DNA from 3 places in the Aestuarierythrobacter aquiaggeris genome. Region 1 is predicted to be linked to each of the others. Evidence: predicted binding sites of a transcription regulator. Region 1 holds the regulator's gene; each other region holds the start of a gene.
The links. Region 1 encodes LexA, which represses DNA repair genes until DNA is damaged. Its sites were predicted from a motif close to GTTCCNCNCTTGTTCT; they were not measured.

Region 1 (4,218 bases):
CGAAGGCGGGTGCGGCGGATACGCTGGAGGCGCTCGGGCTGGATATGGATGCGGCAGGACGAACTGCGGAGGATACGTTGGGTGATCTCGGCATTTGTTTTCTGTTTGCAAAAAACCACCATCCGGCAATGGGCAGGATCCAGCCGATCAGGCAAAAAATCGGCAAACGGACAATTTTCAATCTGATGGGTCCACTTTCGAACCCGGCTCGTGTCAGCAACCAGCTGATCGGCATAGCGAGGCCAGCTTATGTGCCCATATATGCCGGCGCAATGGCACAGCTCGGCACGGGACACACCCTGATCGTATCGGGTGATGAAGGTCTGGACGAACTTAGTCTCGCCGGCGGAAACGAAATGGCAGACGTCAGTGGCAACGATTTCGAAATGAAGCGCATGGATGCAGCTGAGGCCGGGCTGCAACGCGCACCGGTCGAAGCGATCCGTGGCGGCGATGCCGCCCATAATGCGGCCGCACTGCGCGCTTTGCTCATGGGTGCACCGGGTCCGTACCGTGATGCCGTTCTGTTTAACGCCGCCGCTGCATTGATGGTGGCAGGCGAAGTGCAAAGCTGGCCCGATGGTGTCGAAGAGGCTGCCGAAGCGCTGGACAAGGGGCTCGCCAACACTCTTCTCGATTGCTGGATCAAGTCGGTCAAATGAACAAACTCGAAGAAATCTGCGCAACCAAACGCTCCGAAGTAGCGATCAGGAAACGGCTGCTTTCGCGTGCCGGTCTGGAACAGCAAGCTGGTGAGCAGGGGCAACCGCGCGGCTTCACCGCTGCGCTTGCCGCCGCATCCCGCAGCGGCTTCGGTTTGATCGCCGAGATCAAGCAAGCGTCACCCTCCAAAGGCCTTATCCGGGAGGATTTCGACCCCGCTGGTCACGCCGCAAGCTATGAGCGTGGCGGTGCAGCCTGCCTGTCGGTTCTAACGGATTCGCAATACTTTCAAGGGCATGAAGATTATCTGATCGAAGCCCGCAAGGCTTGCAGTCTTCCGGTTCTGCGGAAAGATTTCATGGTGGACCCATGGCAAGTTGTCGAATCCAGGGCAATTGGTGCGGATGCCATCCTGATTATCGTCGCTGCGCTGGACGATGACCAAATGCGCGAGATTGAGTGCGCTGCAACAGAAGCTGGAATGGATGTTCTTGTCGAAGTCCACGACGCGGCTGAAATGGAACGTGCTGCAAAGCTCGAAACGCGTTTGATCGGCGTGAACAACCGTAATTTGAAGACATTCGAAACTGATTTGACGATTACGGAAAAACTTGCATCGCTGGCACCTGAAGGCACCATTCTGGTCGGTGAGAGCGGGATATCGAACAATGCGGATCTCCTTCGGTTGTCAGGATCCGGGGTCCGCTGTTTTCTTGTTGGGGAAAGTTTGATGCGGCATCAGGATCTCGAAACCGCAACCCGCGCTTTGCTGGCATCATGAGCAGGCTCACCCACCTCGATGCCTCCGGCAATGCGCGCATGGTCGATGTCGGCGGCAAGGCCGAGACATTGCGGAGCGCTGTTGCCGAAGGCAGGATCGATATGTCCGATAAGGCACTATCTGCAATTACCGATGGCGACGCGCCGAAGGGCGACGTGCTGGCAGCCGCCCGTATCGCCGGTATCATGGCTGCAAAAGATACTGCTCGCCTCATACCCCTGTGCCATCCGCTCGCGCTGGATTCTGTCGTGATCGATTTCCGTTCGGACGAGCGCGGGATTATCGTCGCGGCCACCGTGAAGCTGACCGGCAAAACAGGCGTCGAAATGGAAGCTTTGACAGCAACATCGATCGCATTACTCACAATTTACGACATGGTGAAAGCGGTCGATAAATCCATGACGATCGGCAACCTTCGGCTGTGCGATAAAACCGGCGGCAAATCGGGCGACTGGCACAGAAGCGGCTAGTTCGCTCAGAATAATCAGCATTGTGCCCCGTCCGCTTGACACTTTTCAAAATGTTGCTTACTTGTTCCTCATTCGTTCACTAGCTGACCTGTTTGCGTCAGGGTGCGGATATTGATGCGGGCAACCAGGGAGCGACCCGATTATGCTGACTGCCAAACAGCACGAATTAATCCGTTTTATTCAGTTACGGCTTGAAGAAACGGGCATTTCGCCATCTTTCGAGGAGATGAAGGATGCGCTGGATCTCAAGTCAAAATCAGGTGTGCACCGTCTGATTTCGGCGCTCGAGGAACGGGGCTTTATCCGGCGGCTACCCAACCGTGCGCGCGCTCTGGAAGTTTTGAAACAGCCAGAGGATGCGAGTGCGGGGCAAGCGGGATCGGTTGCAGCAAATGATGTGATCGGACGCAAGATTGTGCCGCCGTTGGCCAATCGGCCGCAGCCTGCAAATGATGTGATCGAGATACCACTCCATGGCCGGATTGCGGCGGGGGCCCCGATCGAAGCGTTTGAAGATCATACGAGCCTTCCTGTTCCTGCTGCTCTGCTCGGCCCTGGTGAGCATTATGCGTTGGAAGTTTCAGGCGATTCAATGATCGAAGCGGGTATTTTCGATGGTGATTTCGCGCTGGTGAAACGCACCGATACAGCGCGCGACGGCGAAATCGTTGTCGCTCTGGTCGATAACACCGAAGCCACGTTGAAATATCTGCGTAAGGAAGGTGGCAAAATCTGTCTTGACCCGGCCAACTCCTCCTACTCGCCGCAAATTTACGAACCCGGGCAAGTGGAAGTTCAGGGCAAGCTGGCGGGATTGCTCCGCCGCTATCACTAAAGGTACCGTTTTGTGTCGGTGGCCGCGTCAGGCCTGCTGGCCGGCAGTCTTTGGCTTGATTAGCGTTTGCCCGGTTCCCAGGGTTGCCACCAACCGTGTCGGCCCTGCGTGTCGCTGACCCGGTCGATGCGTTGTTTTCCCAGAAAGAGGGCTAATCCGCCCGATTGTGCCAGGGTCCTGCGATCGGCCTTGAGCCATTTGGGCTGGCAACTGCGGGGAAGAAAGCGGTCTGCAACCACGATATCGGATGCCTCGCAAGCAGCGGCCAATGCGCTCTCTTCAACTAGGTCCTTGCTTCTGGCCATCAGAATTGACCACGCTTTACCCTCTCTCACGATGGTGATCGTGCAAAAATCTCTGCTGCACCGCGCCCCAGGCCAGCGATCGAGAGCGATAATCTGGCCCGAAAGACCTGCCATTTCCTGAAGGTTATCGCTGGCATAACTGCTTCGACTATCGCGCAGCATCAGCAGTATATCCCCTTCCCCTGCGATCCCGACATGGCGCCCATCACTCGACACCAGCACATCCGGGGCCGACAAGTTGAATACCCCGATTGCACCCGCCAAAACGGGGAAAAGCCCGTACAGTCGTCCCTTCCCCCTCCACAGGGCAAGCCATAGCGATCCCGCCAAAAACAGCGCAAATAGGCCCGTGCCCATATGCGGCGCCAGTTTAACCGCGCCGGGTTGTGCGGAAGTGAAGTGGGCAATAGCCAGCATCAGATCGAGCGATTTACCCGCTAGCCACCAAAACGGGGCGCCAATCCCTGCAATGTCTAAAGTGAGGGCAATCGCGATAAGCGGCATAGAGACAAAGGTTGTCAGCGGAATAGCGATTACGTTGGCAAGTGCGCCGTAAAGCCCGGCCCGATGAAAATGGAACATGACGATTGGCATCAACGCTATTTCGATCACCAACCCGGTGACAAGCAACATAAACGCCCGCCGCCCGGTTCGCGAGATCCAACGCTCCTCACGAGGGGCAAGGAATTGCCTGACAGGTTCCGAATTGTGAAGTGCGATGATCGCGATGACTGCTGAAAAGCTCATTTGAAAGCTCGGCCCCACCAGCGTTTCCGGCCACAGAAGCAGCACAAACAGTGCGGCAACCGATACCATTCGCAGTGAAAGCGGTTCACGCCCCATCGCCAATGCGATGAGGATCAGGACAGCTCCGACGCAGCTTCTGATTGTCGGTACCTCCGATCCAGTCAGAAGCGTGTACCCGATGCCGGCCAATGCCGCGAAGGCCGCCGCAGCAAGCGGCAACCGCACCCTCAGCGCCAACCATGGCCAAAGCGCCAGCAGGGTTATGGCCACATAATATGCGCCGGCGATCACGGCGCTGACGTGCAAACCGCTGATGGAAAGCAGGTGTGTAAGCCCGGCATCGCGCATGGCTTCTTCATCGGCATTTGAAATTGCTCCCCGGTCACCTGACGCGAAAGCTGCAGCGATCGACCCGGC
Region 2 (4,218 bases), 950 kb from region 1:
CGCGCAAGTTCGCGAAACATCGCTCGCCGCCGGAGCCGCCGCGAGCCAGGTCCTTGGTTCGGCAACCGATCTGGAACAACAGGCCGCCACGCTCAGCAGTCAGGTGGATGATTTCCTCGGCTATGTTAACGGCTGGGACTTCTTTCTGGATGCAAAAACGGCCGCAGCCGATATCCGGTAGATTCCCGGCAAGTAGAGGCTTTCATCCACCGCCGCATGGCAGGCCGCGGCCATGCAGGTAGGCCAGATAAAGCGTTCGTGAATAGAACTTTGCGCCCGGCGCGATACAAGCCTCGGCGCGCAGGTCGGGCGCGCGCTGCACCCCGGTCAATCATTGCCGCCGGAAGCGGATCCGGCCAAAGCCGTTACGATTACAGAGCGTAGGCAATCTCGAGATCGCCCCAACGCCGGCCGCCGAAATACAGCGGCACAAAGATGTTGCGTATCACGACATAATTCGTTCCATCACCCTCGTGCCGATAGACAACGGTGTGGAATTCACTGGTGCTGGCTTTGGCGACTTTGTCCGTTTCGCCCAGGATGATGCGGCCATTGCGGCAATATTTCGTATCATGCACAACATCGCCGGTCGGCTGACGCGACATTTCCGTCCAGTGGGTGGGTAAAAATCCGTTGATATCGGTGCAGATTGCACCGTGATGGCGCGGGTCCAGCGCTTTGACGCGGTCATATTCGGGGCGCCAGTTCGCATCTGCCCAATTCGACAGTTTCGTTCTGTATCGCCGGGGATTGGACCCTTCGATCAGCCGGTAATCATGGTCAAACAGCATATCCAGGGACAGGTCGCCGCGCTGGATTGCGGCTTCGGTGAGCTGCGTGATGTGATCGCGCTCCTTCAACGCCAGGTTTACGAAACTGGTGTCTTCCGGCGATGCCCCGCTTGAAATCAAAGCGCTGAACATATCGTTGGACATTTTTTCCATGGCGTTGATTTTGTTGCGTGTATCGCTGAGCAAAGCCTCGTTCCCGCGCACATCACCCGCAAAATCCGACAGGTCATGGCGCAGTTTCTTGCCGGTCTGATGGTTCTGCGATGAACTGAGGGAAATTTCCTCGCTTTGTGCATCCAGCTTGTCGAACGAGGAGATTGCAAATTCGAGTGTCTGGGTGATTTGCTGGAAATCGCTTTCTGCGGTTTTGCTTTGTTTTACGCCGTCGCTCACCTGCTCGACGATGCTTTCGGCTTCGCTGAACAGGCTTTCGATGGCGCGGTTGATTTCCTTGGTCGCGGTTTGGGTATCATGCGCCAGCGTTTTAACCTCGTCGGCGACAACCGCAAAGGTGCGCCCCGCATCACCCGCACGGTGCGCTTCGATTGCGGCGTTCAGTGCAAGCATGTTGGTGGTCTTGGCGATGTTGTCGATTGAAGATGACACCGTCCGCACCTGTTCCATCACCACGGCGAAGTTGGTTACGTGATTGCCCAGCTGGGTGACGAGATCGGTAACCGAGCGGAAGCGTCCGATCGCTGTATCGACCTGTTGCGCGCCTGAAACCAGTTGCTCGCGCGCGCGGGCAGAAAACTGCTTGGCTTCGCCCGTCGCATCGGCAATTTTCTGCTGATCCTGTTCGAGGTTGAGAACGACCTGTTCCAACCGTTCGAGAATCGTCAGTTGCGATGACATTTTGCTGGTTACGGTCAGAATATGTCCGCTGGCATCGGTGCATCCCACGGCGAGATGTCCACAAGAGGCAGCGGTGTTTTCTTCGATTCCCGGCCGCGATCCCGCCACGAAAGCTGATTGATCCACCTGTGCGTTCATCGCGTCGTTTACCCCTCTACGCCGCGCAAACGGCAACAATTTTCATCAATTGCGGGGTATAGGTTTGTAGTTAACAAGTTCTGAAATCCGCCCGCTTGCACGTGTTTGCCCAAGAATGCGCGCAGCCCGGCCCCGGCTCCGGCTCCGGCCCCGGCGCACACCAGGCAGAGGCGAGGGTGCACCGGGCAAAGCGGGAATGCGTTGCGGGAAGGAAAAAAATAGAACATAAGAAGAACAGGTGATTCTCTTATGGTCGATATTCTGTGCCGATTTCCTTCTGTCCTTTTATCCCCGCCGCGCGTTCCGGCAAGTGGATTCGTGCCTTCCGGGCCGACACTTCAGGAGGTGTTTACCGCGCCTGGCGATGCGGCGGGAATTGGTTTGGCGCTGTCACAATTGAATGTGCGCAATACGGCCTGCGATTCTGCTCCGCTGTTGTGGGTGCAGGACAGGAAGTCGATCCGCGAGATGGGGCGGATGTTCCTGCATGGACTGCCGGCTGCTGCGGGCCGCGATATTGTCCATGTCGCGGCGCAGGACGGGCGCGAGGCATTGTGGGCCATGGCGGAAGGGCTGAAATGCCCCTCGCTCGGTGCGGTAATCGGCGAGATACACGGCGACCCGCGCGCGCTCGATTTCACCGCCACGCGGCGGCTGGCGGTCGCGGCGGAGCGATATGGCGTGCCTGCTTTTCTGCTGCGGGTGAGCGGCAATCCCGATCTCAGCGGTGCGCGGCGGCGCTGGCGGGCGGCAAGCCGCCCCTCGCTGCCCCATCCGCACGACGAGAATGCGCCGGGTATGCCCGTCTGGTCGCTCGACCTGTTCCGCGCGCGCGATATGCCGCCGCATATTTGGGAGGCGAGCTATGACCAGGCAGCCCTCCGGGCGGAGAATCGTCTCGACATGGTTTCCCCGGCTGGCACTGGACCGGTGGAGGAAGATCAACGCCGGTTCGGCTGATCACCCCGCTGACAGCACCCCGCTCGCGCTCGTTTCGGAAGGCGCGCATGGCACGGTTATAGATGCGGTAAATGCCGCCGCGCGCGAAGCCGGTGCCAAACCGCGGCAGCGGCTGACCGATGCCCGCGCGATCTATCCGCTGCTGGAAGTTCACCAGTCAGACCATGATGGCGATGCTGTTCTGCTGGAGCGTTTGACACACTGGGCGCATCGCTGGAGCCCGTGGACCGCCATCGATGGAACAGACGGCCTGCTGCTCGACACCACCGGAGCGGCGCATTGTTTCGGCGGGGAGGCAGCGATGCTGGCCGATATGCACGCCCGCTATGCTGCGCTGGGTTTTGCCAGCCGCACCGCCATTGCACCAACTGTTGGCGGCGCCTGGGCGCTGGCACGCTTTGCCAAAGACGGGACCAATGTGGACGAACAGGGGCTTCGTACCGCGCTTGCCCCTTTGCCGGTGCAGGCCCTGAGGATCGATGCCGATACCGCGCTTTTGCTGCGCCGCGTGGGTCTGAAAACCATCGGCGCGCTGGCGGATATTCCCACGCTGGCGCTGGCCCGCCGGTTTCGCTCGCCCAGTTCTGGCAGGAGCCTTGCCAGAAGCTTCGCCAGACGCAAGGCGAATGTGCCGGCCAGCCCGCTCCACCGCTTGCAACAGGCGCTGGGGCAGATTGCCGAACCGGTTGAGCCATTGGCCCCGCGCACGCTGTATCGCGCAAGCTCGCGCGTGGCCGAACCCATCCGCCATGTCGCGGTGCTTCAGCCGGTACTGGCCGACCTTGCGCGCGATTTGTGTGATCAGCTTTTCGCGCGTCAACAGGGGCTGCGCGCGGCGCGGTTCGAAGCGTTCAGGGTCGATGGGATGATCCAGGCGCTCCACGCCCAAACCGCCGCGCCGGTGCGCGCGCCGGATCACATTGTGCGTCTGTTTGCCGAAGAACTGGGAAAGTTGGAGGCAGGCTTCGGCTTTGATGCTTTTGCGCTCACCGCCTTCCATCACGAAGATATGGCCGCGCGGCAGGCCGGGCTGGATGAAGAAGTGGTGGAAGGCACCGCGCTGCCCGAACTGATTGACCGGCTGTGCGCAAGGATCGGCGCAAACCGTGTGCTGCGCCCCGTCCCCTATGCCAGCCATATGCCCGAACGCTCGGTCGGTTGGCGGCCCGCCTTGCAGGGAGAGCTGGCGCTTGCCGACGCAGGCCCGCCAGCCGAACGCCCGCTCCGCCTGTTCGACCGGCCCGAACCCGTCACCGTGATCTACGCCACGCCGGAAGGCCCGCCGCGCCGGTTCCGCTGGCGGCGCGTGCTGCATGATGTGGTGAAGGTGGAAGGGCCCGAACGCATTGCGCCGGAATGGTGGCGCGAACGATCCACCGCGCGGCTGCGCGACTATTACAAGGTGGAGGACGAGACCGGACGGCGGTTCTGGATATATCGCGGCGGGGTGGCGGGTGATGGCCGGGGCGGCGCG
Region 3 (4,218 bases), 220 kb from region 1:
AACGAAAAATTGCCGAGCATTTCAAAGAAAGTGTGATGGCGCGCCGTGTAACCAACATTGTCGAGATCATTGTGCTTACCGCCGGCCCGAACGCATTTCTGCGAGCTGGTCGCGCGCGGTGCAGGCGGCTTTTCGAGCCCCGTGAACACATTTTTGAACGGCACCATGCCCGCATTTACGAACATCAGTGTCGGATCGTTATAGGGAACTAGCGGTGCACTCGGCTCCTCCGCGTGGCCATTGGCAGCGAAGTAATCAAGAAATGAGCGGCGTATTTCGTTCGTGGATTGCATATTCGGCAGTTAAGACCTGCGAGTGGCCCCGACAAGGCGAATATCCCCCGCCGTCATCATGCACCTAATTATGTGCCGTCACGATCCAGGCCGATGCGCCCAGAGCGACCAGACCATCCCGCGCGCGTGAAGCGAGGAAGCGGCGTAACTTTTCCTTGAACACTTCACGCGCCGCGTCGCCCAACTCACGCGCGGCGGCCGCGCCCGGACCGATACGCAGAAGGTAATTGACTGCATCATCGACGGGATCTTCACCGGCTCCGGCAATATAGGCGAATTCGACCGGCTCAAACTCGACATTTTGCCAGCCCGCACTGCGGAGCGTTTCGGAAACGAAGTCACGATTTGCAAATGCAAAAGGACCGGGGCGATATCCGGGTTCCGGGGACTGGATTGCTCCTTCGGGTAGCAGGCGCGCAATCTCGGTCACCCAGGGGTTGGCCGCAAGACGCTGAAAGCATGAAAACACCAACCGTGCATTCTCCGAAGCAGACATGCGTAAATGGTAAAATGATTGAACCGGATCCTTGAAAAACATCACTCCGTGGCGCGACATTATCAAATCCGGCCGCCAGCTTATGCCATTCCATTCGGTCGCATCCATAACAGCGAAATGAACGTTTGCATTTGCCGACCGTCCACGGGCTATTTCAATAAGATCTTCGCTGATGTCGATACCGCGAACCTTTGCGTCAGGGTTGCTGCGCGCCAGAGCCAATGTCAGTTCACCTGCCCCGCAGCCAACATCCAGAGCATGCCGGATAGTGCTTTGCGTGGCCCTGCGCAAAAGTTGATCGGTCAATCCACTGAAACTTCGGTCTGTCCGGCGCCATTCGCGTGACCAGGTTTCACCAACCTGGCCCTGCCAATCCTTGCTATCCGTCATTTCAAACTCCGAGTATTCACGAAAATTGCGGGACATCTATTGTCTTGTCCAGCAATGCATTCAATTTTCTGCCACTGTAAAGTTAACGCCCGATTGCTTGGTTAGCTTTTGGCAGTATTATTTTACTGCTGGGAAAGAAGAAAAGCCGGCGCTTGGGATCTTAAAAAAGATCGCGGCGCCGGCTTCACATTTCCCGCTGCGGATCTACTCCGCATGCGCATAAGGATCAGTCTTCGGGCTTCGCGCTTGGCCCTTCGAGCAGTTCCTCGGCGACCTTGTCGGTGCGGCTGCGAATAGCAGCTTCCAACTTGTCGCAAACTTCCGGATTTTCCTTGAGATAGGTTTTCGAATTTTCACGGCCCTGGCCGATACGGATACTGTCATAGCTAAACCAGCTGCCCGACTTTTCGACCAGCCCGGCTTTGACGCCCAGATCCAGTATTTCGCCGCGCTTCGATACGCCTTCACCGTACATTATATCGAATTCGACCTGCTTGAACGGCGGCGCTACCTTGTTTTTGACCACTTTCACGCGGGTGGCATTGCCGACAACTTCGTCACGGTCCTTGATCGCGCCGATACGGCGAATATCGAGGCGGACAGAAGCATAGAATTTGAGCGCATTGCCTCCGGTCGTAGTTTCAGGATTACCGTACATCACACCGATTTTCATCCGCAATTGATTGATGAAAATGACCATGGTTTTGGAACGGGAGATCGAACCGGTCAGCTTGCGCAAGGACTGTGACATGAGCCGGGCCTGCAAACCTACATGGCTATCACCCATCTCGCCTTCGATTTCAGCACGTGGCACAAGTGCTGCAACCGAATCGATAACAAGAATATCGATGGCATTGGAACGCACCAGCGTATCGACGATCTCGAGCGCTTGCTCGCCAGTATCGGGCTGCGAAACGATCAATTCGTCAATATCGACACCCAGCGCCTTCGCATAGATCGGGTCGAGCGCGTGTTCAGCATCAACGAAAGCTGCGGTTCCGCCCGCTTTTTGCGCCTCGGCAATTGTATGCAGCGCCAGAGTGGTCTTGCCCGAACTTTCCGGACCATAAATTTCCACCACACGTCCCTTGGGCAGGCCGCCAATTCCAAGTGCAATGTCCAAGCCCAGCGAACCGGTGGAAATGGATTCAATCTCCAATGCCTCCCGGCTGCCCAGTTTCATGGCCGAACCTTTACCGAATGCACGGTCGATCTGTGCAAGTGCTGCGTCGAGAGCCTTCTGACGGTCCACGTTTTTTTCCTTACCTTCTACGAGCTTCAGACTTGCTGCCATGACACTGTCTCCATCCATTGACCAGAGCGCGCATTTGCTTGCCCCCGTGTGATTGTGTGGAACAGTATGTATCGTGTTTGTTCTCATAGAACAAGGGGGGAACAAGAAATTTCCTACATTTTATAGGAAACCCTAGTTTTCTGCCATTTACAAACTGTTAGTCCGTTCTCGTAGAGCGTGTCAGCCACTTAATCTCACGCGTCGAGTTTGCGGGAACCGTAAATTCGGAAATATGCTGCCCGTCCTTCAGCCGATAACCACGCACGCCCTTCACTTGCCAGCCGTCGCTTGATCCCAGATATAACCGTACCGTAACCGGACCTGGATTGGCGTTTGTAAAAGTACCGGCCATTCTGGACCATTTTCGGCTTTGGTTGTCAGGATCTGCCCCGCCTACCCGGTTGCAGGAAGAGAACACCTGAGTGCTTTGCCCGATGCCGATCTCGACATCTTGTCCGGACGCATAGTCCCGCAGCTGCTCCTCACCAACCAGTAGATCGCCGTAGCGACCGGGTTCGAAGATCGTAATTCCGCCCATCGGCATGGCGACACCCAGACCGTGTTCCTTGTCATTTACCGTCGCCAGCAGCATGCCAAGCGGGTTGGCGCCCTCCCCGTCATTGGTCCAGACGTCGCAGCCCGCAGTATAAAGGTATTTGGCCTTCACATCATCTTCGTCGAGAAATGCGACCTGTTTGAGCCCTTTCGCCGCGACAGATACCGGCACCGGAATGCGGTATAGCTTGAGATCGCCAAGATCTTCCTCTGCTGCGACCACGGCTAAGCCGCTCTTTCTGCTCGATGCAGTCAGAACAATTTCCTGAGCATCCATCATGCTGACCGCGGCAGGCGGCGGCGGGGGTGGCGGCGGAGCAGGCGAGCCATAAGCATCAGTGCGGTAATAGGGAACCGGAGTACCCGCAGCCGTACTTCCCAGCGGATAACACACCAGACGGAGCGGTGACGGGGCCGGGGCTCCGGCAAGCTCTCGAAAGTCGCTCTCGATACTCAGCGCACCGGCAACCGCGAGCAGTTCCGCATCCTCGAAACTCTGGCCATTGTCGTTGAGGATAGTCAGCCACGACATCAGGTTGAAACGAACATCATCACTCCGGCTCCCTTCTGCCAACGTCGCGACATAGTGCGCCTGCCAGTCGAATCCCCAGGCCAAATAAGTCAGCACCACCTGATATGTGCCGCCCGCATCATCACGCGTATTGATCGAGAATACCGGCTCGGCAGAAAGTCCCGCCGGGACGTTGTGGAAAGTCATCTTTTCAGGCAGCCCGGAACAGCGAACCGCTTCAAAACCTGCCTGCGTCTCCAGCACCAGGCCGCCATCCGCGCGGGTGCGTACGATTGCGCTTTCTGAGGTTGGTGCTCCCGTTGCGGGGTTGGTCCTTGTCACCGTGATGCGGTTACCCAGTGTGCCATCGACCAGCGCGCCGGGCGACAGCAAATCTGCGTTTCGGTTTTTCTCGATGGTTCCTTGCGGAAGGCCGGTTACGATCGCGCTGACGGCGACCATCCCTTCAGCGACACCTTCAAACCTCACCGCCGATTCGCCCGCTGGCAAGGTAACGGTCCGGGTCTCGCTGATCATGGCGAAACCTTTTGGCCAGCTGACATTCATTGCGCTATCGGCACCGCGATCAGGATCGCGGTAAACGGTTATCGACAATGCAACCGGTTCCGAAGCGAGCACGGCCTCGCGCGCGCCGGCTTCGTAACCGGTGAGCAAGACC

Region 2: a site for LexA is predicted at 2,005-2,020, ahead of WFP06_RS01880 (recA-like protein). Genes of this name have one in related genera too.
Region 3: a site for LexA is predicted at 2,561-2,576, ahead of recA (recombinase RecA). Genes of this name have one in related genera too.

What each region holds. Positions count from the first base shown of each region.
Region 1 covers NZ_JBANRL010000001.1:1,333,394-1,337,611, reverse strand. The annotation lists gene trpD (anthranilate phosphoribosyltransferase) at 1-662, shown strand, start outside; gene trpC (indole-3-glycerol phosphate synthase TrpC) at 659-1,444, shown strand; gene moaC (cyclic pyranopterin monophosphate synthase MoaC) at 1,441-1,914, shown strand; gene lexA (transcriptional repressor LexA) at 2,057-2,749, shown strand; gene WFP06_RS06485 (ComEC/Rec2 family competence protein) at 2,809-4,218, opposite strand, start outside.
Region 2 covers NZ_JBANRL010000001.1:385,785-390,002, forward strand. The annotation lists gene WFP06_RS01870 (methyl-accepting chemotaxis protein) at 1-181, shown strand, start outside; gene WFP06_RS01875 (methyl-accepting chemotaxis protein) at 372-1,784, opposite strand; gene WFP06_RS01880 (recA-like protein) at 2,130-2,744, shown strand; gene WFP06_RS01885 (Y-family DNA polymerase) at 2,650-4,218, shown strand, end outside.
Region 3 covers NZ_JBANRL010000001.1:1,109,524-1,113,741, reverse strand. The annotation lists gene alaS (alanine--tRNA ligase) at 1-293, opposite strand, end outside; gene WFP06_RS05430 (class I SAM-dependent methyltransferase) at 358-1,179, opposite strand; gene recA (recombinase RecA) at 1,406-2,473, opposite strand; gene WFP06_RS05420 (DUF4139 domain-containing protein) at 2,631-4,218, opposite strand, start outside.